Regions from separate parts of the Cytobacillus sp. Bac17 genome, predicted to be linked through region 4. Evidence: predicted binding sites of a transcription regulator. Region 4 holds the regulator's gene; each other region holds the start of a gene.

Region 1 (7,446 bases), on a different contig from region 4:
CTGCTCCGCCGACGATTTCGGTAATTTCCTGCGTGATGGCTGCCTGACGTGCACGGTTGTAGCTTAAGCTTAATGAGTTAATAAGATCTTTAGCATTATCCGTTGCATTCTGCATCGCTGTCATCCTTGCAGCATGCTCACTTGCCTTACTGTCTAATAGCGCACCGTAGATTAAGCTTTCAGCGTATTGAGGCAGCAATACTTTTAAAATTTCTTCAGCGGAAGGTTCAAACTCATATGATGTAAGCTTTTTCGAGCTGGAGATATCCGTAAGCGGAAGAAGCTTCTTCTCTGTTACATCCTGTTGAATCGCGCTGACATAATGGCTGTAGTACATATATAATTCATCAAATGTTTCATCAGCAAACATGCCAACTGTTTTGCTGGCAATATCTTTGATTTCAGCAAATGCTGGCTGGTCTGCAACGGCAACGATATCCAGAATGACGTTCATATTGCGCTTTTTGAAAAAGTCGCGGCCAACACGTCCGATCGCAATGATTGCATACTCATCAGGTGATTTATGGCGCTTTTGAATCGTCTGGTAGACATTTCGCAATACGTTACTGTTATAAGCTCCCGCAAGTCCGCGGTCAGACGTGATTACCAGGTAACCAGTTTTCTTGACAGGGCGGCTGGTCAGCATTGGATGTGATACATCTTTGCTTCCCAAAGCGATGGATGCCGTAACTTCCTGGATTTTCTCCATGTAAGGCACGAATGACTTTGCATTCATTTCTGCCTTATTCATTTTCGCAGCTGATACCATCTGCATTGCTTTTGTAATTTGACTCGTTTTCTTCGTAGAAGTAATACGATTTTTTATATCGCGTAATGATGCCACAGGTTCTCACCACCCTTATTCAGATTAGGCCAGCTGCAGCGCCTAACCCCTCGAGGTCATAAGCCAATCCCTTCCGGAAGTAAAGAACACCTTCCTGCAGGGCTAGTCTTATGCTTGTCGGGGCTGACCAAGGCGCTTCCGCTTTTTATTGTTTGTCAGAACCGAATTGAGGTGCTTAGATGGGGAGCACTTCCCCATCCGGGCAATCTCGATTATTCGGATACTGCGAAAGTTTTCTTAAAGTCGTTAATCGCAGATGCCATATCGTCATCAGAAGGAAGTTCTTTAGTAGCCACGATATGGTCTAACAAATCTTTGCGGTTATGGTCTAACCATGAAAGGAATTCAGATTCGAAACGACGAATATCCTGTACAGGAATGTCATCTAAGAAGCCGCGAGTTAGAGCGTAAAGGATTGCAACCTGCTTCTCAACTTTTAACGGCTTGTTAAGATCCTGCTTTAGAACCTCTACTGTACGGGCACCACGGTTAAGTTTAGCCTGTGTTGCTTTATCAAGGTCAGAACCGAACTGGGCAAATGATTCAAGTTCACGGTATGAAGCAAGGTCAAGACGCAGTGTACCTGCAACCTTTTTCATTGCTTTGATCTGTGCAGATCCACCTACACGTGATACAGAAAGACCTGCGTTGATCGCCGGACGTACACCGGAGAAGAATAGGTCTGACTGAAGGAAAATTTGTCCGTCAGTGATTGAGATAACGTTTGTTGGAATATAAGCAGATACGTCCCCTGCTTGTGTTTCGATAAATGGAAGCGCAGTGATTGAACCTGCACCTTTCGCATCGCTTAGCTTCGCAGCGCGCTCAAGCAAGCGGCTGTGCAAGTAGAATACGTCCCCTGGATATGCTTCACGGCCTGGAGGACGGCGCAATAGCAATGAAAGCTCACGGTAAGCAGAAGCTTGCTTTGTTAAGTCATCATACACAACAAGAACGTGCTTCCCGTTGTACATGAACTCTTCACCCATAGTTACACCAGCGTAAGGAGCTAAGTATAGCAATGGAGCAGGCTGTGATGCAGATGCTGTTACAACAATTGTGTAATCTAAGGCACCTTGCTTACGAAGCGTTTCTACTGCATTACGAACAGTAGATTCTTTTTGTCCGATTGCTACATAGATACATACCATATCCTGATCTTTTTGGTTCAGGATTGTATCAATTGCAACAGATGTTTTACCTGTTTGACGGTCACCGATGATTAACTCACGCTGTCCGCGGCCGATTGGCACAAGAGCGTCAATCGCCTTGATGCCTGTCTGAAGCGGCTCGTGTACAGATTTACGATCCATAACACCTGGTGCCGGGCTTTCAATTGGACGTGATTTTGTTGTGTTGATTGGTCCCATGCCATCTACTGGCTGTCCAAGAGGGTTTACTACGCGGCCGATTAGTTCTTCACCAACCGGTACCTCCATGATGCGGCCCGTACGGCGTACTTCATCGCCTTCACGGATTTCTGTAAATGGTCCTAAAATGATAATACCGACGTTATTTTCTTCAAGGTTTTGTGCCATACCCATAACGCCGTTTGAAAATTCAACAAGTTCTCCAGCCATGACATTGTCGAGGCCATGAGCACGAGCGATACCGTCACCAACAGAGATAACCGTACCTACATCACTCACTTGAATTTCCGACTGATAGTTTTCGATTTGCTTTTTTATCAGCGCACTGATTTCTTCAGCATTGATGCTCATGAGTTTCACCCCTATCTACGAATCTTAGCCTAATAATTGACGTTCAAGACGCTCAAGCTTCCCGCGCAAGCTGCCGTCGAAAATCCGGTTTCCGATTCGAAGCTTGATGCCGCCGAGCAAGTTAGTATCAACTATATTGTCAATACGAAGTGATTTTTTTCCAACCTTAGCTGCAAATGACACAGATAATGCTTCCTTCTCTGCTTCAGTCAGCGGACGAACAGTGTATACTTTCGCATCCGCAATCCCTTTTTTGTCATTCGCAAGGCTTATAAAATGATCTGCCACATCAGAGATATGATCTTCGCGGTGGCGTTCAATTAGTATCATTAACGTATTTAATACAAACGTGTTCACAGATGCAAATGCGTCTTTTAAAATCTCTTTTTTCTTCTCAATTGAAAGCTTTGGAGATTTCAATACAGACTTTAAATCTGAGTTATTAGTTACTACTTCTTTCACTGCACGAAGCTCTTCTTCCATTTGGTCAAGAAGCTGGTGTTCATTCGCAAGCTGGAAAAGAGCCAACGCGTAGCGCTTTGCTACTGTGGAGCCCGTCATCGCTTTTCTCCTGCCTCTTGAATGTATTCATTGATCAGCTTTTCTTGATCAGCTGCGCTTAATTCCTTCTCAATAACCTTGGAAGCAATTAGGACAGACAATGAAGCGACCTGCTCGCGGATAGCGGCAACCGCCTGTTCTTTCTGCTGCTCGATTTCAAGCTTAGCAGATTCCTTAATGCGTTCAGACTCAGTGCGGGCAGCCGCAATGATTTCCTCACGCTGCACGTCGCCTTGTTTCTTCGCATTTTCGATAAGGCCCTGTGCTTCTGTACGTGCTTCTTTTAAAAGATTTCTTTGCTCTTCTAAAAGTTTTTTTGCTTCTGTACGGCTTTCTTCTGCCGCTTGGATTTCACTGGCAATGTGCTCTTCACGCTGCTGCATAATGCCCATTAAAGGACCCCACGCGAATTTTTTCAGCAATGCCAACAAGATGATGAACATGATCAGCTGGTACAAAATGTCCCCGCCGTTAAAACCGCCGCCTGCAGCGCCTAATACTAGACTGTTTGTTAACACCCTCGATTCACTCCCTTCAAGAGTTGTTCCACTTATGAAACGGAGTCATATGCATGATTCCGAATTAGTTTTAAGGTAAAAAAACATAAAGGAATGGCGAAGGTTCATAGAATGATCTTCGCCATTTAGAACGATTGGTACAGTATTAATTAACCGCCGATAACCATGAACGCGATAACAACGCCGATGATCGGAACAGCCTCTACTAACGCAACCCCGATGAACATTGTAGTTTGAAGCATACCGCGAGCTTCTGGCTGGCGAGCCATACCTTCAACTGTTTTTGATACGATAAGACCGTTACCGATACCGGCACCTAGTGCTGCTAAACCGATTGCAATTGCTGCTGCTAAAAGACCCATTATTGAGTTCCTCCTTAAATTGTATGAAAATTTATTTGTTTAAAATGTTTTGTCCATGAAATGAACAGGTATATATTAATGGTCATGGCTCACTTTGTGTGCCATATAAACCATTGTTAACATACAGAAAATGAATGCCTGGATAGATCCGACAAAGATTGAGAATCCTTGCCATACAAGTGTCGGCAGGATTGCTGCAAGCATTCCGCCTACACCGGCGTGAGCCAGTCCTCCGACAAGCAATGTCAGCAGGATTTCACCTGCATAGATATTACCGTAAAGACGAAGTCCCAACGTCAGAGTGTTTGCAAACTCTTCAATGATTTTCAATGGGAACAAGAAAGGCATTGGCCTGATAAAATCCCGGCCGTATTCTCCTACTCCTTTAAGCTTTACGCCATAGTAATGCGAAAGCCCAACAACCATTGCCGCTAATGTTAATGTGATAACAGGATCGGCTGTCGGCGATTTCCACCATAAAGTGTGATCATAAGTGATTGCGAACGGAAGTCCGAGCATGTTTGAAACAAAGATATACATGATCAGGGTTAATCCAAGGATGTGGAATCTTCCGCCTGTCTTCCAGTCCATCGTGCTGTTAATGATATTCTTAACAAAATCCATAATCCATTCGAAGAAATTTTGCATCCCCGTTGGTTTCATGGCCAATCGACGGGTTGAAAGCAAAGCAATAATGAAAACAATAGCACTTGCCACTGTAATCATCAGTACGTTTGATAAGTTAAAATTCAATCCTAAAAAGTCCACTATAGGAGCTTCATGATGCAATAGTGTTCACCTCTCTTCCCGCTATTTACGTAATTGAAAAGATTGAAGAAAATAATCTATCATAATGACAATATAGGATGTCATTAATCCAAATACCACACTGATCAGGTGCAGCTTATCAGGGTATTCCAGAGCGATCATCACAGCAAATACTGCTGTAGCCATTCTGGATACCGTTCCAAGTGAACGCACCTTCTCGCCTCTCTCGACTGCCTCTCCAAACTGCAGCGCCTTTCGTGAAATCAGCCACAAATTGAACAGGCTTAAGCTTGTACCAAATATCAAGCCCAGAAAAATAGATTGATAAGGTGTAAACCCCCAGCCGAGAACGTATACAGACAACAAAAGGAATATGTATTTTCGCTGTCTTTGAAAAGTTACTTTGATTTCCGGCATGATGTTCATTCTCCTGTGAAGAAATGTTGGATTAAGCGAAGCATGGCGTAAATCCCGGCGCCCAGTCCAATGAACAAACCGACCAATAGGAATAACGGCTCTGTTCCTGCCTTGCTGTCAAGCCACCTTCCGGCGAAAATGCCAATGAGCGTGGAACCTACTAACTGAGAAAGAATGGCGGACATTAAGGCCATCGCCTTAAATGGGTTGCGGTCTTTTTGACGCATAAAAACGCATCCTCCCTTAAGAGAATGGTAAGTGGGTTTTGAGGCCATAATTAATCATATTAACATCATGCAGAAGTGGGAAATATGTCTGCACAAATATTTTGAAAACCCTATCATCTTTTACCCTTTGTAAGCATACAATAGGGCTTTGTCAATGTCAATGCGTTTGGAGTGAAAAAGTTCACAAACAAAAAGGTAAAAATATGGTATGTTCACATATTTATCACATTTAATTTTTGGATATCTATTGAAAAAGGAGCGAGTTTCTGCATCGCTCCTGAAAACGTTTTATTTTAACATTATCACTTACTTTGAGTGGTCCGCTTGTTTGCCGAAGGTTCCGGGTCCCCAAGCTGCCCATCCGGCCTCACAAATAGGTAGGTTTCAATCCAATCTTCCTTGCCGGCTTTTTTGGCAAACACCTTTGCAAGGTACAGCCCAGGCCCAGGAAGCTTATCTGCCGGAATTTCCTGCAGCAGCTGTCCTTTGCCTGCATTTCTTTTCCAGTCAAGAAATCCCATGAAGCGGAGGCTTTCCGAATCAAACATGGCAATTCCGAACTCTTCTGCCCCGCCAGGAAGATACACTTCATAGCGATACGTGCCCGGCTTATCTCCTTTGCCCAGTCCGAATCCCATCACCCTTGGATAATCCGGCTCTTCAAGCACATAAAGATAGGGAATTCTGATGCTTTCGGCACCTGCCTTCATAAGCAGGTACCCATCATAGATCTTTTTCTTTAAAAGAGTCGGGTCTGCCGACATTTTGATTTCCACCTTTTTCTTATCACCTGGGTTTAATTGAAATGTCATAGGCATTTCCCAATTGATGCCCTGTGCCTTATAAGGTACAGAAAAGGAGTAGGTCTGCGTTTTCTCACTAATATTTTCAACCGCTATAAAACTGCTGTGTTCATGCAGCCTGTCTGCGATCTGAAATTTCCCAAACTGCAGAGAGGCCGGGAGGACAAGCGTTTCTGCTCTCAGCGCTTGATCAAGCTGGATTCTGCCTGCTCCCTGCTCATAAGTTCTATATGTTTTTCCTTCTGTATTCATAAGAAGCTTAGCCGTATTCATAAGTACTGCCTTAATCCGTTCCGGCCCCCATTCGGGATGAGCCTGTTTCAGGATGGCACAGGCCCCTGCGACATGCGGAGCGGCCATGCTAGTCCCCTGCAGCGGCAGGTAACCGCCAGGAATGGTGCTATTTATGGCGACTCCAGGTGCCACAACATCCGGCTTGATTTCCCATGTTGATGTAACGGGTCCGCGGGAACTGAAGTCAGCCAGGATATCCCTTTCTTCTATTATATTAGTCCGGGCAAGGAGTCTTCCTTCATTAATGTTCTTCTTGAGCTCCTCTCCTTCTTCCTTTGATAACGCCGCTACCGGAATTGGAACACCACTGTCCAGATTGCCAAAGAACCTGCCTTTTGTATTATTAAAAATAATGATTCCCTCTGCTCCTGCTTCCATTGCATGGACTGCCTTATCAGTAAACGTTAGTTCCCCTCGTTCCACTAATACCATTTTCCCTTTGGCATTCTTCAATTCTTCAGGATGACCGAGTCCTCCATCGACCAATTCATAGGATCGGTCAAATTCCCAATCCTTTGACCCCTGCAGCAAATCAAGACGAATTTCCCGCCCGCCTATGCTCAAAAATGGCACCTTCATTGTCGGTGTTGAGGCTCCTACAGAAATGGCCTTCGCCGCTGTGCCCGGTGATCCGACCGTCCAAATATTCGGGCCCGAATTACCCGATGAAGTGACAGCCGTTATTCCCTTTTCAACTGCTTTATTAAGGGCCATGCTTATCGGAAGGTCAGGTCCGTTCACGTTATTTCCCAAGGAAAGGTTTAACACATCTACTTTATCCTTTATTGCCTGTTCGATGGCCGCTATCACCTGTTCTGTTGTTCCGCTGCCGCCTGGTCCGAGAGCCCGGTAGGCGATAATGGTTGCTTCAGGTGCAACCCCTTGAATTCTGCCATTTGCCGCAATGATTCCTGCGACGTGAGTGCCGTGC
Region 2 (7,446 bases), on a different contig from region 4:
AGGGAGCTTACTCAATGTCCTGCGGGAGTAGCGGGACAGGTGAGACCCCGCAGACGCGGAGCGTTGAGGAGGCTCACCGCCCGCCCCGCGGAAAGCGAGCAGCCTGGAGTGGAAATCAACGGACAACATTGATAGGCAAAGAACAACAATTTATGCGAAAATAGCCTACCCAAAAAACTTTATAAAAAGCCTGCAAGTGTGATGCCCGTCACCAAATTAAAAAGGAAATTCGTTTATTCTTTAGATAGTTCACAAGATAGAAGGAGGAAAATTCAATGACCATACATCTTACAGAAGACCGTCTGGTAAAAGATATTGTAAATGAATTTCCAAAGACAAGTGATGTTTTTAAACGTCATCGCATTGATTTTTGCTGCGGTGGAAATATTCCGCTGGTGCGTGCAGTTTCTGATCAGTCTGCAGATATGGAGGTTCTGATAAAAGAACTGAACGAGGTTATTCAGAAGGAAAACCAAACCGATGATTTAGAGGTTTGGACAGACAGTGCATCAGAAGACATTATTGAACATGTGATCAATCGATATCATCGTCCTCTTGAGGAGGAACTATCGCTATTAAGCCCGTATGTAACAAAGGTTTCAAGAGTCCATGGAGAAAGCCATGAGGAGCTTTTAAAAGTCCACCAATTATTCTTTGAGCTGAAGCATGAGCTTCTTGAACATACTTCTAAAGAGGAAGAGTCAGTTTTTCCAATGCTCCTGAAGCTTGAAGATCCTCAGGTTGAAAATCGCAAAGAAATCATCAGCTATATCCGGGAGCTTGAGAAAGAGCATGATCATGCAGGTTCAATTTTAAAGGAATTAAGAGAAATTACATCTGATTATACTCCACCTTCAGATGCATGCGGATCGTACCGTCTAGTGTATAAGCGGCTGGAAGATCTGGAAAGCCAAACCTTCATGCATGTTCACCTTGAGAATAACATTCTTTTTCCAAGATATTTATAAACATTACGATCTGCAGCCAATAACGGCTGCAGTTTTTTTGCAGTCTGAACGACAAAATAAAAAGCCTGCCCGCCTATGTCCATTTCTCGTGACAAAGCAAAGCATGCTTTTTTTATCCTCCAATATAGGACATTTCAATTTTTTTCCTGCTGGCAATGGTCTCTTCAGTCCGTTCGTCTGAATATCTGTCTTTTCTGCCGTTCCAAATATTAACAATCCGATCAGTAATTTCTTCATCCGTGGCGCCTTTTCTCATAAATCCCTTCAGATCATGTCCTTCTCCATTAAATAGGCATGTAAAAATTTGGCCGTTTGCTGACAATCTTGAACGTGTGCAGCTTGAACAGAAAGATTCAGAAACAGATGTAATAAACCCAACATCTACATCAGTATCCTTATAACGGTATCGCTTGGCAACCTCTCCGAAATAATCCGGATCTACCGGTTCCAATAAATAATGTTCCTTTAAAATGTCATAAATTTCTTTTTTGGTAACAACCTCGTCCATCTTCCAGCCGTTTGTACTGCCGACATCCATGTATTCAATAAAGCGGAGCTGTAAGCCGTTATCTTTGCAGAACTTAGCCATCGGGACAATTTCAGAATCATTCAGGCCTTTTTTAACAACCATATTAAGCTTGACGCCAAGCCCTGCTTCTTTTGCTGCCTCGATTCCTTTAAGAACTGGTTTGACACCCACATTGCGTCCGTTTATTTTTCCAAACAGCTCATCATCCAAACTGTCCAGACTGATGTTAACCCTCACCAGCCCTGCTTCCTTTAAATCTTTCGCATGTTTGGGCAGCAATACACCATTTGTGGTAAGACCTATATCTTTTAAGCCCTCAATGTCTGAAAGCATTTTTACAAGTTTAGGCATATCCTTTCTCATAAGAGGTTCTCCGCCTGTTAACCTGATCTTCTCCACACCAAGGCTTACAAAAATTTTAGCCAGCCGTTCAATTTCTTCATAGCTCAGAAGTTCATTTTTTGGAAGGAAAGCGAAATCCGGGCCGAAGACTTCTGCCGGCATGCAGTATTGACAGCGGAAATTACAGCGGTCAATGACAGAAATACGAAGATCTCTTAAAGGTCTATTCAATTTATCTTTAACGATTGTTTTAGCCATTTCGTTCAACTCCATATAAAGAGTGACTTAAATAAGCTTTCTATACAGATGTATATTTTAGCCTTTCCCTTAAAATAACAGAAATAACCCGGTATCTCAAATTAAGGGCTTCTACTATTAGAACATACAATCGTTTCAATGTTAATAGGGAATTGTTTATATAATAACAAAGACACACCATTTCAATAGAAAATGCCACAATAAAGACACAAAAGCCGGCAATGTTTTCACTATACAAATGATATTATTGTGAAAAAAGACAGTTGTTTTATGAAGGAGGATTAATATGGCTCGCACAGCCATTAAACCGACACATTCCATAGAGATTAAAGAGCTTCTTCATTTTGCAGACCGGCGTATGAAAACCTCCAAAGGGGCTTACATTTTTCAGGAAGGTATGGATGCTGCTGAACTTTATATTATACTTTCAGGCAAGATACAAATCAGCAAGATAACAGCTGATGGCAGAGAACTTACCTTCAGGTTATGCGGAGAAAATGAAATTATTGGCGAGCTTACCCTATTTACCAGTAACCCTAAATATTTAAGTAGCTGTGATAAAAAAAGATGTCCTGGAAAAGGAGATATTTAATAATAGCACATTGGCTTATGAATTTATGAAATGGATGAGCGACCACTTTCGTAATACTCAGACCAAATTTAGAGATCTCGTCCTTAACGGAAAAAAAGGTGCCCTGTATTCAACCCTTATCAGAATGACTAACAGCTATGGCATAAAAGTTAAGGATGGCATACTCATTGATCTGCCCCTTACGAATCAAGATCTTGGGAATTTCTGCGGCACATCCAGGGAAAGCACCAACCGGATACTGGGTGAACTGAAAAAAGACAGCATCATTACCATTCTAAATGGAAAAATCACAGTCAAAGATCTTCAATATTTAAAAAATGAAATAGGCTGTGAAAACTGCCCTGCCGTATATTGCAGCATCGAGTAGGAGTGCATCCAAACGGCACTCCCTTTCTTTTATGATTTTGCCGCTTTCTTTCTAAGTGCCTTTGGAATATAAACACAAAACGGCTCGCTTTCCATATAATCCCCTGTCATGGCAAATGCCCGTGACCTGGATCCCCCGCATACATAACGGAACTCGCATTGTCCGCATTTCCCTTTATATTTATCAGGATTTCTGAGGTCTTTAAAAATTGGCGATTCCCTGTATATTTCAGCAAGTGGCTGTTCCCTTACATTCCCTGCTTTAACAGGCAGAAGCCCGCTAGGATAAACATCCCCAATATGTGAAATGAAAACAAATCCATTTCCGTCATTCACACCTTTAGGAGCCCTGCCTAAACCATCTATAGAACCCGTTAGCCCTTGCTGTGTAAGTGCATCGAGATATTGAATGTCCTCATTCTGAGCCTTCGCTTCCTTCATTTTTTGCTGAATGACCACTCGGCGGTAATGCTGGGCAGCTGTTGTCTTGATATCGAAAGTAACTTTTTTGCTTAAGTTATACAGCCATGTAAATACCATCTCATGTTCAACCGGAGAAATCATATCTGTTTCCTGCCCTCTCCCTGTTGGGACGAGGAAGAACACACTCCAAAGAACACATTTGAGTTCTTCTACAACTTTAGCCATTTCCTCAAGATAATCGATATTATAACGCGAAATAACTGTATTAATCTGGACTGGAATTTCAAGCTCGTGCAAATATTTAATCCTTTCGATCGTTAAATCAAAGGAACCGGCAGTACCTCTAAAATGGTCATGGATTTCCGCTTTTGGCCCATCAAGGCTGAAAGCCCATCGAGCTAAGCCGACCTCTTTGGCTTTTTCAATAGCTTCTTTTGTTACATTCGGTGTCGCACTGGGCGTCATTGACACACGCACGCCTTTTTTTACAGCATATTCGGCAATGTCGAATACATCCTGCCTCATTAATGGATCACCACCCGTAAAAACAAGCATAGGGTTGTTCATTTCCTTGATTTGGTCAATCAAATACTTCCCTTCATCAAAGGAAAGCTCTCGCGGATCTCTCCTGTATTGCGCTTCCGCACGGCAATGCAGACATTTTAGCTGGCATGCCCTTGTTAATTCCCATATCACAATAAAAGGGTCTTTATTAAAATCTCTATCAAATCCCATTTGAGATGCCTCCTTAACAGCCACAGGTCCTGGATGTTTCATCAACGCAATTTTGTCTTTCCATCGTTAGTATAGGATAATCGGCATGTTAAATAAGTGAACTACCTCACATACAATGCTCATTTTCAAAGAATTTACAGAGATGTGTTCAAAGGAATTAAAGCAAGGGCATAAAAAAACAGCAGGAAAATAATCCTGCTGTTTTTAAGATTCAATCTTATTGTACGCCAAGTGCAATTTTTGCATAGCGGGACATTCTGTCTTTAGACCAAGGCGGGTTCCAGACAATGTTCACTTCAGTGTCCTTTACTTCGGGAATATCAGCCAATGCTGACTTTACTTGCTCAACAATTGTTCCTGCCAAAGGACACCCCATGGAAGTAAGAGTCATATCTACCACGGCTTTACCTTCCTCTTCCATTTTCACATCATATACTAAGCCTAAGTTCACAATATCTATCCCCAGCTCCGGGTCAACAACAAGTTCAAGTGCACCCATGATGCTGTCTTTTAAATCCTGGTCCATTTCTGCAGCACTCCTTCATTATTTACTTTATCTATATCTTAACAAATATTTAAATGAATTGAAAAAATGTTGGTTATAGATGTTCCCCAAACCATTTAACCGTTTCCAGCAGCCCTTCCCTGCTTACTTTGTGCCCCGCCTGTTCATCTGATATAAACATGAGGTTTTCAGGTGAGTCACTATATAAGGGCTGGATGGTCTCATAAAATTGGTATGTATAGGAATAAGGCACAACCGGGTCTTTTTTGCCATGCCAGAACATAAGCGGCCTTCCTCCAAGTTTTTCAGGCTGAAGACTTAGATCCCGCTCCCTTAAGGTCCCCAGCAGATCTGCTAGTTCTTCGCTTGAAAGCGGAATTTTAATATTATTCTTCTTCAATTCATCCAGCTGAAGCTGAGCAAATTTTTCATAATACGGCATACCCATAAGGCTTACTGCAGCTTTGACCCACTCATACTGGGTCAAGGCGCCCAAAGTGACTATTCCTCCCATGGAGGTGCCCACAAGCCCTATTCTTCCCTTGTCGATCAGATCTGCATCCTCATAGACATCCCTGATTATGTTCAATTCCGCAATTGTATTTAGAACAATATCCCATAGCCTGAAATTTAAATCGCTGCCTGATAAACCTTCAGATCTTTCCCCATGAAGCAAGGTGTCTGGAAGCACCACCCTGAACCCTTTTTCAGCTAGCAGATAGGCATAATGCAGATTATGTTCTTTGGCACTCGTAAAGCCATGAACGAAAATAATAAAAGGCAAGCGTTCCCCTTTTACTTCCTGTCTGGCCAGTTCAAGAACAGGAATTTCTTTGATATGCTTATGTTCAATAACAACCACAGTTCTTCCTCCTAAATCTGTTAGGGCACAAGTGAATTTTTTTACAAAATTATAATAATATTGATAACATATATGTATAAAATGATTTTGTAAAAGCTTACGCTCTTGTTTTGATGTAAATTCTTTCTATATTTTCAGTTTAACATGTAGACTTTTTTTTTCCAAAACCTTTACACTTAAAAGAAAAGCGGGGCATACTTCAAGATAAGCAATTGGCTGCAGTGCGTAAACTGCAGTTAAATTCTTATAAAAAAGTGCTGAGCGCTTAGAAGGAGATCTTATGGCAGAAAAACATTTAATTGCACTGGACCTTGATGGAACATTATTAAAAGATGACAAAACCATCTCAGCTAAAACTAAAATGATTATTCAAAAGGCACGCGAACAAGGACATGAAGTGATGATTGCCACCGGAAGGCCATTTCGCTCCAGCGAAATTTATTATCGTGAAATGGGATTGACTACGCCAATTGTCAATTTCAATGGTGCTTACATACATCATCCTAAAGATCATAATTGGGGAGTTTATCATACACCTCTGCAAATGGACGTTGCAAAGGAAATTGTAGAAGCCGTTAATAGCTATACAGTGCATAATATTGTAGCAGAAGTTATAGATGATGTTTACCTGCATTACCATGATGAAAAGCTTCTGGATATCTTCGGTTTTGGCGATCCCAAAATTACGACTGGAGATTTACGCAATTATCTTAATGATAATCCGACAAGCATGCTGATCCACACAGATGAAGAACATGTAAAAACAATTAGAGCCCATCTTTCCGAAGTCCATGCCGAAGTGATTGATCACCGTCGCTGGGCGGCTCCATGGCATGTCATTGAAATCGTAAAAACAGGGCTGAATAAAGCTGTTGGCCTCCAAAAAGCAGCTGATTACTTCCAAATACCGCCTGAGCGGATCATAGCTTTCGGTGATGAAGACAATGATCTTGAAATGCTTGAATATGCAGGCTACGGGATTGCCATGGGCAATGCTATTGACCAGGTGAAAAATATTGCCAATGAAGTCACCTTAACCAACGAGGAGGATGGAATCGGAATCTATTTAAATGAATTATTAAACCTTAAAGCACTATAAGCAAATGACCAAAAGAAATTTAATGGCAACCAGTCCTTTAAATTCCCTTTTTAAATCATTCCTATAGAGCATACTAAAGGATGGAGCAGCACAATGCTGCTTTAAACTCTTTCATGGAGGGGATTCGAATGGGTAAACGTAATAAATCAAAACGCTTCGTACAACAGGGTGTTGATACTGTTAGTAAGCATGATGAACGTATCCCGTACCACATGACCTATGCAGAGGCGGAAGCCCAAAAATTAGCTAATGTGAAAGAATCATCCCTCGGAGGAATATAACGATGGGAAACAGATTATTTCAGGAAGCCAGAAAATATGTGGAAATAGCTAAAAGTTCTGCAGGCGAAGAAACTGTTTCCCGTGCGAAAAATGCTTTAAGTTCCGCGTTTGCCAATTCCACGGCGGCTGAACAGGCACAGCTGCGGGAGATGCAGCAGGAGCTTGAGCAATATTCGCAGAATCGCTAAAAAGAAGCTGGCAGCCTCGATGGCTGCCAGCTTCTTTTTTACCTCCTTTCCAGGATAACAGGAAAGGGATTTATAATATGTCCGTCATTATGGCTTTTTTCATATAAATGCAAAATCACTGATCCGTTTTCAGGCAATTTATCAGCAGGAATGCTTACTTTTATATTATAGTTCTCCCAGTTATTTGAAAGAGCTGATACTCCCTTTTCAGGCAGCAGTTCATTATGGCCATCTTCAACTGTATACCATAGCTTTCCGTTTTTTGGACGCCCTTCAATTGATACTGAATATAAGCCAT
Region 3 (7,446 bases), on a different contig from region 4:
TCCAGTAAATGTTGTAGCAGAACACCGCGAATCCGGCTGCCAGAATGATGGAACCAATTGCCGAAAGCATAAAGAGTGGTGCAAATCCAGACTCGGCAGAGTATGTGTATGCACGTCTTACAGCTCCGTTTAATCCAAGGAAGAACATAGGCATGAATGTTACGTTAAAGCCGATAACAAATAGCCAGAAATGCCATTTACCGATTTTTTCATTCAGCATGAAGCCGAACATTTTTGGCCACCAGTAGTAAAGACCTGCAAATACCGCAAATACGACACCTGGAATTAATACATAGTGGAAGTGGGCAACCAGGAATAATGTATTGTGATACTGATAATCCGCTGCACCCATTGCAAGCATTACGCCAGTAACCCCGCCTATGACGAAGCATGGGACGAATGCAAGTGCCCAAAGCATGGCGGAAGTAATTTTTATGCGGCCTTTACGCATCGTAAACAGCCAGTTAAACATCTTGACTCCAGTCGGTATGGCTATCGCCATCGTCGTGATGGAGAAGAAAGAGTTTACAGCAGGGCCTGATCCCATTGTATAGAAATGGTGGACCCAGACAACCATACTTAAAAGGGCAATTCCAAGGATGGAAAATACCATTGATTTATATCCAAACAATGATTTTCTTGAGAAAGTGGCAATAACTTCTGAGAAAATCCCGAATGCAGGAAGGGCAACAATGTAAACTTCAGGATGTCCCCAAAGCCAGAACAGGTTAGCCCAAAGCATATCCATTCCTCCGCCTGATACTGTAAAGAAGTGTGTTCCATACAGACGGTCGAATGTCATCAGTGCCAATGCAACTGTGAAAATAGGGAAAGCTGCCACAATCAGAATGGATGTTACAAAGGTAGTCCAAGTGAACATCGGCATTTTCATTAGTGTCATGCCTTTTGTTCTCATTTTCAAAATCGTGACGATAAAGTTTATACCTGTCATCAGTGTCCCGATACCAGCAATTTGCAGCGCGACTGCGTAAAAATTATTGCCGATTCCAGGGCTGAATTCCTTGCCTGCAAGAGGGAAGTAAGATGTCCAGCCTGCATCAGGCGATCCCCCGATAACAAAAGAAATATTAAATAGCATAGCTCCGCTGAAGAACAGCCAGAAGCTAAGTGCATTCAGCTGCGGAAAGGCAACGTCACGCGCACCAATTTGAAGCGGAATGACAACGTTCATTAATCCAATCAAGAATGGCATTGCCATGAAAAGAATCATAATAACGCCGTGTGTTGTAAAAATTTCATTATAGTGCTGTGAATTCAGAAATTCCATTTCAGGGCGTGCTGTCTGAGCTTTCATCAGCAAGCCGTCCATCCCGCCGCGGAAAAACATCAATACTGCGGAGATGATATACATGATACCGATTTTTTTATGATCAACTGTAGTCAGCCATTCGGTCCAGAGGTATTTCCACTTTTTTAAATACGTGATGGCAGCGACTGCACCAATCATCGTTAATAAAATAGCAATCTGTGAACCTAGTATAAGGGGGTCCCCAGTAATAAAAAACTCATCCCATTTAATGCCCATGATGGCCACCTCCATGGTTTTCTTGACTATCATGGCTCTCTTCTTCACCATGACCTTCAATTACGTTTGGATTCTCATTTTTATAATTGTCATCTTCTTCGAATGTTTTACCTTGATATCCATGGCCTCTGTAGAGCTCAGGATTTGTATAAGCCTTCGAATTTGGATCAGCATGGTTAACCCATTCTAAATGAGTATTGGAATATGTCAGTCTTCCTAAATGCGTAGGCTTCAGCAGCCCTTCATACTCTTTCTCAGTCAGTTTAGGTGCTGTTTCTTTAACGTCGTCAACCCATTGGTCAAAATCTTCCTGTGTTTGAGCAAGAACCTCAAACTTCATATCCGCATAGCCGCGGCCGTTAAAGTTCGTGTTCTGTCCTTCATATGATCCAGGGTTATCAGCGACAAGATACATTTCAGTTTCCATTTTGGGCATCGTATATTTCTGTCCGCCAAGTGCAGGCACCCAGAAAGATTGCATAGTGCTGGCAGATGTCATTTTAAAGAGAACCGGCGTATCTTCAGGAATATTGACATAGTTCACTGTTTCAATGCCTTCTTCAGGATAGCTGAAGATCCATTTCCAGTCAGCAGATGTTACATGTATTGTAATAGGTTCTTTTTCTTCATAGCCCTTAGGTGTTTCTTCCAGCGCATAAAGTGTTTTTACTGTCGGGATTGTTAGGGCGATGACAATTAAAATCGGAATCCCGGTCCAAATAATTTCAAGTAGTGTACTTCCATGCTCCTCAGGGGGTTCATAATCTTTATTCTCAGGTCGTTCACGGTATTTCCAGACAATGTAGCCGAATAATCCAAACACGACTGCAACGACAAGAAGCATCCAGATCAGGGACCAGTTAATTAATTCGGTAATGCTTCTTGCAACGGGGCCCTGAGGTTCAAATACAACCATATTGCAGCCGCTTAAAACCATTAAGGGCAATAGGGCTGTTAAAGAGAGCAGCATTTTCTTCATCTGATGTTTCATCTCCTTTTGACAAAAACTATTGTTAAATAATTCACAAATAATGTGCGGGTTTTCACAAAGATGCCAAAAAAATATATAGCTGGTAAACATAAGCATCCTTAAAAACCTTTATTTAACTTAGTTATCACTGTGTAAATGATATTAACATAAGCAAATGTGAAAAGTTGTGACAAAAGTGGGAAGGAAATAAATGTAAGCTATTTGGACAGCTTATATTTTTGTTCAAATAGCATTATTACAGGGTTATGGTCATCAAAACAACTTTTGAACAAATTTTGAACTTTAATGCGACACCCTAATTATCTTATGTTACATCCATATTCAAGCAAAAAACCACCAAATAAAATTCTCCATACAAGAATTAATTAAATGAATTCTCTCTTTGTTGAAAAATACTGAATAGTACAGTAACATGGACTAATAATAGAGAAGGACAGGGTGAGGAAATGACTGATTTAAGAAGTGATACGGTTACAAAGCCAACTGAAGAAATGCGGAAAGCTGCTTATGAAGCTGAAGTTGGGGATGACGTATATGGAGAGGATCCATCAATAAATAAATTGGAAGAGACAGCTGCTGAGGTGCTTGGTAAGGAGGCAGCTCTGTTTGTAACGAGCGGCACACAGGGAAACCAGATTGCCATCTTAACACATTGCCGTCCGGGCAATGAAATTATTCTTGAAGCAGAAAGCCATATTTTTTATTATGAAAGCGGCGCTTCATCTGCCTTTGCCGGAGTCCAGACAAGGACGCTAAATGGGATAAGAGGTGCAATGAATCCTTCAGAAGTGGAGTATGCCATTAGGGGAGAAGATCAGCATTATCCGGAAACAGGATTGATTTGTCTGGAAAATACCCATAACAGAGCTGGCGGTGCCGTAATACCTATTGATAATATGAAAGAAATATACAGCATTGGCAAAACGAATAATATTCCCGTACATATTGATGGGGCAAGACTGTTTAATGCAGCCGCAGCCTTAAACCTGCCGGCTTCTGAAATGGCCAATCATTGCGACACTGTGCAAGTATGCCTCTCTAAGGGGCTCGGAGCACCTGTTGGTTCCATTCTTGCAGGTAGCAGAGAATTTATTGCTGCAGCAAGAAAATGGCGCAAAAGATTGGGAGGGGGACTCCGCCAGGCTGGGATCATAGCAGCTCCGGGAATTGTTGCATTAACGAATATGAGAGAGCGTTTAGCCGAGGATCACGAAAATGCTCAATATCTTGCACAGCAGCTTGGACAAATCAAAGGGATTGAAATCGTAAATCAAGTAGATACAAATATCATTGTGGCTGATGTAAAAAACCTTAAAATGAACTCATCGGAATTTGTTGAAAAGTTAAAAGCTGAGGGAGTGCTTTCAGGAACTTTCGGACCTTCTTATGTGCGTTTTGTCACTCACTATGATGTTACTAAAAAGCAGCTTGAAGATGCAGTCATAGCCATACACAGAACAGCTGGTCAAAGGATCTAACTGCAAATAAAAACCCATGTTTTCTGCAGCAAGCGTTTTTCCGTTTCAAATGAATCGCATATCTCAGCTTAGATGGCTCAAAAAGCACACAAATGGTTATAAGAAAATAAAAGGAAATCGGCGCATTAGCCGATTTCCTTTTTGTTGATTAAAGGTTCAAGCTGATTTTTTATATCATCAAGCAATTCATGAATGGTCACTTCATTATCTGTTTGTCCTTTATCAAGAGCGGATTCCAAAAGCTTTGCAAAATCATTAAAGTTAGTTTTCATAATAGACACCTTCAAATTGCAATGTATTTTATGACTCTATTCCCTGATAAGATTTTTTAAAACTCATTATATATTATTAATTTTCCGGCTGAGGTGTGACGAATAGTGAACAGCCATTCAATCTTGTTCTTTGTATGAATGTTTAGGTCCTAAGAAATCTGGGTAATTAATACTGATAAATTTCTCAGCTGCCCCCATACCTGTCTAATACGAAGCGAATAGTATAGCAGGAAAGAGATTATAGATTCATTCATTCATTCATTAATTAAATCAGGAGGTCTGGTTATGAGATTGGTGCAAATGGATATTGATCAGCTATTGGAAGCCACATCGGAAATTGCCGAAGAAGATCTTGGCTATATGATCAGACATGTAGAAATTGATCATTTATTAGAACGAACCCAGGATTGGTAATATATATGGAAAATCCCCGCAGTCAGGAACTGAGGGGATTTTTTATGCTGAAGACTTATTTTCTTGAACATGGTTCTTAAATCGCAAAGTTTTTTTAGAAGATATAACTACCCCCAAGGTGACAATGCCTCCGCCGATTATCTGATACAAATACAATTTTTCCTCCGTAAAACACAATGCGAAAATGATAGCGAAAATAGGAAGAAGATTCAGGAAAACCCCTGCTTTGGCTGCTCCTATTAAGGAAACTCCAAAATTCCAGGATAGAAAAGCCATAATTGAAGCCAGAAAACCAACATACAGCAAGATTCCTGCGGAGGTTAAGGTGAAGACAGGGGTTTTTTCCATCACTAGATATTCAATAAGGCTTAAAGGCACCAATAGTAAAATGCCGATAAATGATGATGCATAAAAAGAAGTTAGCACAGGCAAAACGTTTGAATATTTTTTCCCAATTACCGAATACGATGCCCACATAATGACTGCTGCCAATACGTATAGATCTCCGGCATTTATTTTCCATGAAAGAAACATTTCAATCGATCCCTTTGAAATAATATATAAAATTCCAAAGACTGACAGGAGAATTCCTGCTGCCTGGTGGGCTAGAAGTTTTTCTCTTAAAATAAATATGGCTAGAGTGGCGATAAAAAGCGGTGTAGTACTATTTACCACAGATGCATTAATTGATGTGGTGTATTGCAGCGCAAAATAAATGATTGTGTTGTAACCGGCAACACCTGTCACCGCCAATAGCAAAAGTATCCGCTTATGCTCCCAAATTATGTTCCAATCTCTTTTTAGCTTCTTGACCATAAAAGGAGTTAAAAGCAAGAATGCAATGATCCATCGCATTAGGGAAAAGAGCAGCGGCGGAAAATAATCGACACCAATTCTCCCAATAACAAAATTCCCTCCCCAAATCATGTTCGCTAAAATCAGCATTAAAAAACCATACTTTTTGTTTGTCCCATCCAGCATTTGAGAAAACCTTCTTCCTGCACTGTAATAAATTAAATTTTACCTTTACCGCCAGGAAAATTCATTAATTTCAGAAATTTTATAAAAATTAATTTGTAACTATTGGAAGATTCAACCCGTCAACTTACTTAAAAAGGGGTGTCTTTCATGAAGAAGAAATGGCTTTTTCTGGGCGGAATCACACTGATCATTATTTTATTGGCGTACTTCTCGTTTCTTAACAGGTTAAAAATTGTCAGTAACCTGGCAGAAAATAATGAAGAAGTGACAGTTTTAAAGAATAAGGTATGGGAAGTTACGTTTTCAAAAGAACTTAATCCAGATAGTGTGAACAACAGCTCCGTTTATATTTTGAATGAGGAGGGCGGAAAAGAGCAGGTTAAAGTCTCACTGGAAAATAATAATAAATCCATCGAAATTCAACCGCCTGATGAAGGATATAATCTAAATTCTCCAAACTATACATTGGTCCTTACTAAAGATATCAAAACAAAGGGCGGACAAAACCTGAATCAATCAGTAAAAACTGCTTTCAAAGTTATAGATACTCTGCCGGCAATCGGCTCAAGAAATAAATTGAACGATTACTTTTCAAAAATGCTCAATGAAGAAAGGACATTCCTTGCTGGAAGGGATATGGCAGTGAGCGAGGAGAGCAGCAGTGAAAAGAGCTCAGCAGATTCTGCAGGTGCAGACTTTTCCGCAACAAATGTTCAAGTAGCCGGTATAGATGAAGCTGATCTGATAAAAACGGATGGGACGCATATATACAAAATTACTGATAATAAAGTCCAGATTATTAAGGCCATCCCGGCTGACAAAATGAAGATGGAATCTGAATTATCATTTAATCAGGAATTCTCTCCCTATCAGCTATTTATAGAAGGCAATCAATTAATTGTTATGGGCCACAGCTATAAAGATGCTCCTGTTCACATAGGAAAACCTGCTTCAGAAAAAAAGATTGCACCTGCATTTCATTCCACAAAAACGATTGTTTTCAATATCGATAATAAACAAAATCCAGCACAAATCAGAGAAGCAGATATCGAAGGCAGTTTGCTTGCTTCCAGGCTAATGGATGGAAAGGTATATTTGATTACAAGTCATTTTCCCGAATATTGGATTTTGGAAAGAAATAAAAATGCAGATATGCGTCCCCGTTATTTTGATACTGCCGAGAGCAGGGAGCAGCAGATCGTCGATTATAATGAGATAAAATATTTTCCAGGTTCCCAAAACGCAAATTATATTAATATAGCTGTATTGAATTTAAGAGCCGACAAAGAGCCACTATCAGTCACAAGCTACTTAGGCAGCGGAAATGAATTCTATATGTCCCATAATAATCTATATTTATCAGCAGCCAATTACAATAATGAAACAATCGGAGACAGACAGATGCCCCATCCGGATACGAGCATCTATAAATTCAATATAAAAGACGGAAAAGTAGAGTTCCAGACATCAACTGAAATAAAAGGCACCGTTTTAAACCAGTTTTCAATGGATGAATATAATGAAAACTTCAGAGTGGTAACAACCAAAGGAGAGGCCTGGGACGAAAGAACCCCTTCTTCCAACAGCCTTTATATTCTGGATAAGAATTTAAAAAAGATTGGACAGCTGGAAAACCTGGCTAGAGGAGAACGGATTTATTCTGCAAGGTTTATGAATGACCGTATTTATATGGTTACTTTTAAGGAAACGGACCCGCTCTTTGTCATTGATGGATCAAATCCGGAAAAACCTTCTGTTCTGGGT
Region 4 (7,446 bases):
TCTCGTCTCCAAGCGGCCTGTCCATCACGTCCATTCTGGCCAGCTGCTTTCTGCGGCTTTGTGCCCTTTTGGTTGTGGAAGCACGGGCAAGATTTCGCTGGATAAAATCCTGCAGCTTAGCGATCTCTTCCTGCTGTTTCTCGAATTGCTTCATTTCTCTTTCAAAGTTAGCCGCTTTTTGATCGAGATAGGAACTGTAGTTTCCTGGGTACTTTCTTATTTGGCGGCGGGAAATCTCGTAAACCTGGGAAACGACCTTATCAAGGAAATATCGGTCATGGGATACGATTAGAATGGCACCATTGTATCCCTGCAGGTACTGTTCGAGCCATGATAATGTTTCAATATCCAGGTGGTTGGTAGGCTCGTCCAGTATTAAGATATCAGGCTTTGTCAGCAAAAGTTTACCAAGGGCCAATCTGGTACGCTGTCCGCCGCTCAATGATGAAATTTTAGTGTCATAGCCCATTGAGCTGAAGTTGAGTCCGTGGAGAATGGAACGGATATCTGCCTCATATTGATAGCCGCCATTTTCTTTGAAATCAACCTGAAGCTTGTCGTATTCTTTTAAGGTGCGTTCATAGGCATCAGAGTTATTTAGGATATCAGGGTCCGCCATTTGTTCTTCAAGGCTGCGAAGCTGTTTTTCCTGCTTCTGCAGATGGCTAAAAACAGTCAGCATTTCATCCCAAATGGATAACTCTGATTCCAGGCCGGTATTTTGTGCAAGATAGCCAATTGTTACTTCCTTTGGCTTTATAATCTCACCGGAGTCATATGTCATTTGTCCGGCAATAATTTTCAAAAGGGTGGATTTTCCTGCACCATTGCGCCCTACTAGCGCAATCCTGTCCCTGGTTTGTACTTCAAGCTTTATATTGGTTAAAATGGGATCAGCGCCAAAATTTTTCGCCAGCTGATTGACTTGTAATAATATCATGTTCTTTCACCTCGGGTATAGAGTAAGTGTAACTCATTCATATATGTTCGGCAATAAAGGAGACAGGACTATAAGCCCTTCTGCGGGGCATTCAATCAAGACAAAAGGCAAATAAATATGTGAGGAACAATACAAAGCACATACAAAGTAACAGAAAAATAGTGTATGATTTTGAAGAGAGGTGTTTTGAATGGCGGATTTTACTCATTTTAATCAAGAGGGCAGGGCAAAAATGGTGGATGTCAGCGATAAACCTGAAACGGCAAGAACAGCCATTGCTCAATCAAGTATTACTCTTAATCAGGAGATATACGAAAAGATAACATCCAACTCCATGAAAAAAGGGGATGTACTCGCTGTTGCACAAACTGCAGGCATTATGGCGAGCAAGAAAACATGGGACATTATTCCGATGTGCCATCCGCTGCCGCTTAAGGGCGTGGACATTTCATTTTCATGGAAGGCGGAAGAGGAAGAGTATGTCCTGATCATTACTGCTTCTGTAAAAACGAAGGGAAATACGGGTGTGGAAATGGAAGCGTTAACAGCCGCTTCTGTCTGTGCGCTGACCGTTTATGACATGTGCAAGGCTGTAGATAAAGGAATGGTGATTGGGCCAACCTTTTTAATAGAGAAAACAGGCGGAAAAAACGGAGATTTTAAAAGAAATTAATTCATCATAAGAAATGGGGATGGACGAATGGCCAATGAACCAATTAAGATACCGCAGGCAACAGCTAAACGGCTGCCTTTATACTACCGCTTTCTAAAAAACCTTCACTCATCAGGCAAACAAAGAGTCTCTTCAGCAGAATTGAGTGAGGCGGTAAAGGTAGATTCTGCAACAATCCGCCGCGATTTTTCGTACTTTGGTGCGTTAGGAAAAAAAGGATATGGATATAATGTGAATTACCTGCTGGGCTTCTTTCGGAAGACTCTTGACCAGGATGAGCTGACTAAAGTAGCTTTGATCGGGGTAGGGAATTTAGGAACAGCCTTTCTTAACTATAATTTTCTTAAAAATAATAATACCAAAATAGAAGTAGCCTTTGATGTTGATGAGAGTAAGGTTGGCACGAAAATCGGTGATGTACCGGTCCATCATATGGATGACCTTGAAGAAGTTATTATAAATAATAATATTCAGGTGGCGATTTTAACGGTGCCGGCACCGCCTGCCCAGGCTATTACCGATCGGATGGTGAATGCGAAAATAAAAGGAATCCTTAATTTTACACCTGCGAGGCTCACTGTGCCAGCCTCGATTCGGATTCACCATATCGATCTGGCAGTAGAATTGCAGTCACTGGTTTATTTTCTGAAAAACTATCCGGAAGAAATGTAAAAAAATGAGCCTTTTGGGGGCTCATTTTTTCATTTTATTTTTCATTTTAAAATGCAGGCCAACCATCCGCAGTCCGGTGCCAAAATCGAATGTGGCAATTATAATCAGAAAATAAGTAAAGAATCCCCAGGTTTCTTCATGCTGGATATTCTGTATGGCTATAAAAGTGAAAAGGCATCCGAGAAGGATGTAAATAAAGCCTGAAAACAAAGGTGTGCTTCTCATCAAAATCCCCCAGTAAGTTTAAAACTCTGCAAAGCATTTCCCTATGCTAGAAAAAGCTGATAAAGCTCTGCATTTTTTCCATTTCTTCTAACCATTTTTGCATATTATCCTGATTCAGCTGGATAACCGCAACAAAGGTGTTCATCGCCACATGGGCAAAAATCGGCACAATAATCCGCTTCGTTTTGACATATAAGAAAGCAAAGGTGAACCCCATTGCCGAGTACAGCAGTACATGTTCAGGCTCGAAATGGGCAAGTGCAAAAATGACTGAGCTGATCAGGGCCGATAAGAAGAAGTTGAAGCGCTTATGGAGAGAACCGAAAATAACTTTTCTAAAGACAATCTCCTCAAGTATTGGCCCAATGACCGAACTAATTAAGATAACGATTGGCGATGCTTCAATAATCCGGATAATCTGCTGCGTATTCTCAGATCCCATTTCAATCCCAATCATATTTTCAATGCTGGCAGCAGTAGCTTGAGCGATCAGGGCCAAAAATATACCCCCAACTGCCCAGCCCGCTGAGCTTGCTGCGGAAGATGCATCCCTATCCAGGCCTTTTTTCATCTCTTTTCTTAATAATAGAAGCGTAATGATCAGTGTAACCGTAAAACTGATGACAAGCCAGTAGGCTACAGCCAGGATCTGCATGTTTTCGGGGTTCTGTCCAAGGGCATCTGCAATAAATAACACAAGCGGAACGCCAAACAAACTGGACAGCTGCATGGCAATATAAGCTATTAATATAAACCAATATTCCTTCTTCAAAATGTTATACTCCTTATTCTGAGTGTTGGAAAACAAGTCCTAAAGCCATTGTACTCTTAATAAGGAGCGGGTTTCAAATATCAGCATCAAAGCAGGAAAATACTATGGGTAAAGTGAAGAGTTCCGAAGCATACTTAAGAGGTTGTCTGTGTCGAAAAATAGCGTGTATGGGCGAATGAAATTTTTTCTAAAAAATTTAAGCTTCACCCTTGCAAATAGAAATGAGATTCATTAATATAATAATTGTGTTAGCACTCATACAGAGAGAGTGCTAATAAATAAAAATATTTACATATTATTTGAGGAGGTTGTTTCACTTGTTAAAGCCACTAGGTGATCGAATTATTATCGAGCTTGTTGAAACTGAAGAAAAAACTGCAAGCGGCATCGTACTGCCGGACACTGCTAAAGAAAAGCCTCAAGAAGGTAAAGTTGTAGCTGTAGGAACTGGCCGCGTTCTTGAAAATGGTGAGCGTGTTGCCCTTGAAGTTGCTGACGGCGATCGTATCATCTTCTCAAAATATGCTGGTACTGAAGTGAAGTACGAAGGCAAAGAGTATTTAATTTTACGCGAAAATGACATTCTTGCTGTAATTGGCTAATCGCCGATCAGACGAAGATTATTAAAGAATAAAGCTAAAATTTTTGAGGAGGTTTTTATCAATGGCTAAAGAGATTAAATTTAGTGAAGAAGCTCGCCGCGCGATGCTTCGCGGTGTGGATTCCCTTGCAAATGCGGTAAAAGTAACTCTTGGACCTAAAGGACGCAACGTGGTTCTTGAGAAGAAATTCGGTTCTCCACTTATCACCAATGATGGTGTGACAATTGCGAAAGAAATCGAGCTTGAAGATGCATTCGAAAACATGGGTGCGAAGCTTGTTGCTGAAGTAGCAAGTAAAACAAATGATGTTGCCGGTGACGGTACAACAACTGCAACTGTTCTTGCTCAGGCAATGATCCGTGAAGGCCTTAAGAACGTAACTGCAGGCGCTAACCCAATGGGCATCCGCAAAGGAATCGAAAAAGCAGTTGTTACAGCTGTAGAAGAATTAAAAGCTATTTCTAAGCCAATCGAAAATAAGGAATCTATTGCTCAGGTTGCTGCAATCTCTGCTGCTGACAATGAAGTTGGCCAGCTGATCGCTGAAGCAATGGAGCGCGTTGGCAACGATGGTGTTATCACAATCGAAGAATCTAAAGGATTCACAACTGAGCTTGATGTGGTTGAAGGTATGCAATTCGACCGCGGATATGCTTCTCCATACATGGTTACAGATTCTGATAAGATGGAAGCGGTTCTTGAAAACCCTTATATCTTAATCACTGATAAGAAGATCACAAGCATCCAGGAAATCCTTCCTGTACTTGAGCAAGTTGTACAGCAAGGCAAGCCTTTATTGCTTGTAGCTGAAGATGTTGAAGGTGAAGCACTTGCTACACTAGTTGTGAATAAGCTTCGCGGAACTTTCAACGCGGTAGCAGTAAAAGCTCCTGGCTTCGGTGACCGCCGCAAAGCTATGCTTGAAGATATCGCGATCCTGACTGGCGGTGAAGTAATCACTGAAGAGTTAGGCCGTGACCTTAAGTCTGCTACAATCGACTCTTTAGGACGCGCTACTAAAGTAGTTGTTACAAAAGAAAACACTACAATCGTTGAGGGTGCTGGAGACAGCGCGCAAATCGGCGGACGTGTGAACCAGATCCGCACTCAAATGGAAGAAACAACTTCTGAATTTGACCGCGAAAAATTACAAGAGCGCCTTGCTAAACTTGCTGGTGGTGTTGCAGTTGTTAAAGTTGGTGCTGCTACTGAAACTGAATTAAAAGAGCGCAAGCTTCGCATCGAAGACGCCCTTAACTCTACACGTGCTGCTGTAGAAGAAGGCATCGTTTCCGGTGGTGGTGTTGCCCTTCTAAACGTATACAATAAAGTGGCTGCTATCCAGGCTGAAGGCGATGAAGCAACTGGTGTTAACATCGTATTGCGTGCGATGGAAGAGCCTGTACGCACAATTGCTCACAATGCCGGTCTAGAAGGTTCTATCATTGTTGACCGCTTAAAGCGCGAAGCAGTTGGAACTGGCTTCAACGCTGCTACTGGCGAGTGGGTAAACATGATCGAAGCTGGTATCGTTGACCCAACTAAAGTAACTCGTTCAGCTCTTCAAAACGCTGGATCTGTTGCAGCTATGTTCTTAACTACTGAAGCAGTAGTTGCTGACAAGCCGGAAGAAAACGCTGCTCCTGCAATGCCTGATATGGGCGGCATGGGCGGAATGGGCGGCATGATGTAATTTAAAGCGTTGAACCCAACGTTTTAAAGCATCATCCACCAGGACATAGGTACAGGTTTTCTTGTCCTGCTGTTCCCAAAACTGTTTATAACAAACAAAAAAGGAATTCCTATTCGGGAATTCCTTTTTTTATTTATTCTTTGTCCGAACCCCCGCCAAAAGTTTCGGGAATCATCGTGAAGCCTTCAATCACAGTATCTTCTTCCACTTCGATCATCAGATAGCGCTTGCCGTCAAAATGGACTTGTTTTACATATCGAAGATCTTGCGGGCAGATGGATATGTTGGCTGCCTTCGTGCTGATTTTTATTGATTTTGAATTAAATTTGGGCAGGACGCTGGTTGCCTTTATTTCATATTTGTCATCATCGATGATTTTTTGATAAGCGGATTGGACCTTTTCTGAATTAATATCTTCGAGACCACTCACTTTTAAAACGCGTTCTACGTCTTTGGAATCCAGCTTCGGCGGTTCATCCTCTTCGTTTTCCACGATCATACGGTTAATCTCTTCATATACGCTGGAAAGGGTTGCTGTGCTTAGCTGATCTCCTGTTACGTCTTTAATAATTTCCTCAAAAACGATTTTATCATCCTGCGCCGTCATCGTTTCTTCCCCGTTTAAAACGTCCACTATGAACTGGTAGTCGGGCTCATGTACCTTGCCTGCTGAATACAAGACGTGATTGACATCAGCTGCATGATCGGTAAAGCAAGGAAATAGAAACCCTGAAATGGGAGCCTTGAGGTTGATAATCGGATCAACGGTAAAATGATATTTAAATTCCTTTTCTACATAGTCAAAAAGCAATTCTTTCTTCGGTTCTTGAGTGTTATTTATGCTGCAGAGAATAAAGGGATGAGAATAAACGGCATCCCGTTCACTTTCCTCGGCTTCTGCGTTGCGGCGTTTCATTGGCTTAAGATACTCCCCGCGAATGAATGTAACGACAATATCCTTTTCATATTGCCGGATTCCCAGCATTTTGCCGACTATCTGAAGCATTTGATCCATCCAGCCTTCAGCATCACTGCTTAGCAATCCCTGATGCAGGATGAGTTGACTGCTGTTTTCGGCATCCCTCTGAAACTTTAATTCAAAGAGCTTTTCATCCAATTGGCCGCCAAGCAGCTTTTTGAAGTTATCCATAAATAGCTCCTGCTGATCCTGGTCCAGCATTTCAAAGGGCTGGCTTTCATAATGATAAATCTCACTTGATTCCTTCATAATATAGACATTAAAAATATCTGAGATCTTTAGTAAGTCATTATTTAATTTAAATTGTTTCCGAATCTGTGCGATGTCTTTTTTGTTCACAGTTAAATCCACTCCTAAGCTGCCCAATATGCATATTTACTAGAATAACAAAATACATCAGCTCTATAAATTATTTATCTCTTTTATTTTCGCTTTTTTGAAAAGGGATACGTTAATTAAATTTGGCTGGAGATTTGAGAAGCATGAAGTTGATTTTTACCGGCCGAGTTTGCGCTGGCGAGGTGAATGTAGAATGCTGATATTTTGTTAACATAAAGGTATTTAATTGAGGCCTCTCATAAGTTGACTAAACTTATGGGAAGCCTTTTTTATTTCTTTAACATGGAGACATACTCTTCCAAATAAAATTGGATGCAGAAATAAAAATTACAAGTATCGACAAAAAATGGCAAGTTCTTTATAATAGTATAGTAAAATATAATCGTGAAATTAGTCCTATATTTAATAAAATTGAAAAGGCAAACTTATCGAAAGGTAAGGACGCAAAGCTACGAGTCTAAAATCCTCCAGGGTAATGACAGTCGGGTTGCCAAGGATAATAAAGAACGTTTATTTGGCTATCCCTGTCTATTTGGGGATAGTCTTTTTTT

The links. Region 4 encodes Rex, which represses fermentation and respiration genes when NADH is low (regulators of the CRP and FNR family bind a similar motif). Its sites were predicted from a motif close to TTGTGAAATATTTCACAA; they were not measured.
Region 1: a site for Rex is predicted at 5,588-5,605, ahead of NR125_RS12665 (AtpZ/AtpI family protein). Genes of this name have one in related genera too.
Region 2: a site for Rex is predicted at 4,308-4,325, ahead of NR125_RS12885 (TIGR04053 family radical SAM/SPASM domain-containing protein). Genes of this name have one in related genera too.
Region 3: a site for Rex is predicted at 2,557-2,574, ahead of qoxA (cytochrome aa3 quinol oxidase subunit II). Genes of this name have one in related genera too.

Annotation. Positions count from the first base shown of each region.
Region 1 covers NZ_JALJRC010000008.1:162,220-169,665, reverse strand. Annotated here, with positions in the region: gene NR125_RS12700 (F0F1 ATP synthase subunit gamma) at 1-844, opposite strand, end outside; gene atpA (F0F1 ATP synthase subunit alpha) at 1,057-2,565, opposite strand; gene NR125_RS12690 (F0F1 ATP synthase subunit delta) at 2,590-3,126, opposite strand; gene NR125_RS12685 (F0F1 ATP synthase subunit B) at 3,123-3,644, opposite strand; gene atpE (F0F1 ATP synthase subunit C) at 3,794-4,006, opposite strand; gene atpB (F0F1 ATP synthase subunit A) at 4,082-4,795, opposite strand; gene NR125_RS12670 (ATP synthase subunit I) at 4,817-5,191, opposite strand; gene NR125_RS12665 (AtpZ/AtpI family protein) at 5,197-5,418, opposite strand; gene NR125_RS12660 (S8 family serine peptidase) at 5,721-7,446, opposite strand, start outside.
Region 2 covers NZ_JALJRC010000009.1:32,527-39,972, forward strand. Annotated here, with positions in the region: gene ric (iron-sulfur cluster repair di-iron protein) at 276-968, shown strand; gene moaA (GTP 3',8-cyclase MoaA) at 1,081-2,097, opposite strand; partial or broken gene NR125_RS12880 (Crp/Fnr family transcriptional regulator) at 2,384-3,056, shown strand; gene NR125_RS12885 (TIGR04053 family radical SAM/SPASM domain-containing protein) at 3,086-4,213, opposite strand; gene NR125_RS12890 (metal-sulfur cluster assembly factor) at 4,431-4,739, opposite strand; gene NR125_RS12895 (alpha/beta fold hydrolase) at 4,813-5,580, opposite strand; gene NR125_RS12900 (Cof-type HAD-IIB family hydrolase) at 5,861-6,679, shown strand; gene NR125_RS12905 (hypothetical protein) at 6,808-6,960, shown strand; gene NR125_RS12910 (DUF3813 domain-containing protein) at 6,963-7,148, shown strand; gene NR125_RS12915 (BsuPI-related putative proteinase inhibitor) at 7,187-7,446, opposite strand, start outside.
Region 3 covers NZ_JALJRC010000017.1:36,575-44,020, reverse strand. Annotated here, with positions in the region: gene qoxB (cytochrome aa3 quinol oxidase subunit I) at 1-1,546, opposite strand, end outside; gene qoxA (cytochrome aa3 quinol oxidase subunit II) at 1,536-2,525, opposite strand; gene ltaE (low-specificity L-threonine aldolase) at 2,984-4,015, shown strand; gene NR125_RS18390 (YwzD family small protein) at 4,141-4,287, opposite strand; gene NR125_RS18385 (hypothetical protein) at 4,573-4,701, shown strand; gene NR125_RS18380 (DMT family transporter) at 4,744-5,682, opposite strand; gene NR125_RS18375 (beta-propeller domain-containing protein) at 5,830-7,446, shown strand, end outside.
Region 4 covers NZ_JALJRC010000029.1:4,382-11,827, forward strand. Annotated here, with positions in the region: gene NR125_RS23620 (ABC-F family ATP-binding cassette domain-containing protein) at 1-940, opposite strand, end outside; gene moaC (cyclic pyranopterin monophosphate synthase MoaC) at 1,131-1,613, shown strand; gene NR125_RS23630 (redox-sensing transcriptional repressor Rex) at 1,641-2,285, shown strand; gene NR125_RS23635 (YdiK family protein) at 2,307-2,510, opposite strand; gene NR125_RS23640 (CPBP family intramembrane glutamic endopeptidase) at 2,557-3,282, opposite strand; gene groES (co-chaperone GroES) at 3,600-3,884, shown strand; gene groL (chaperonin GroEL) at 3,946-5,577, shown strand; gene NR125_RS23655 (DUF4317 domain-containing protein) at 5,711-6,895, opposite strand; cyclic di-GMP riboswitch class I at 7,304-7,390, shown strand.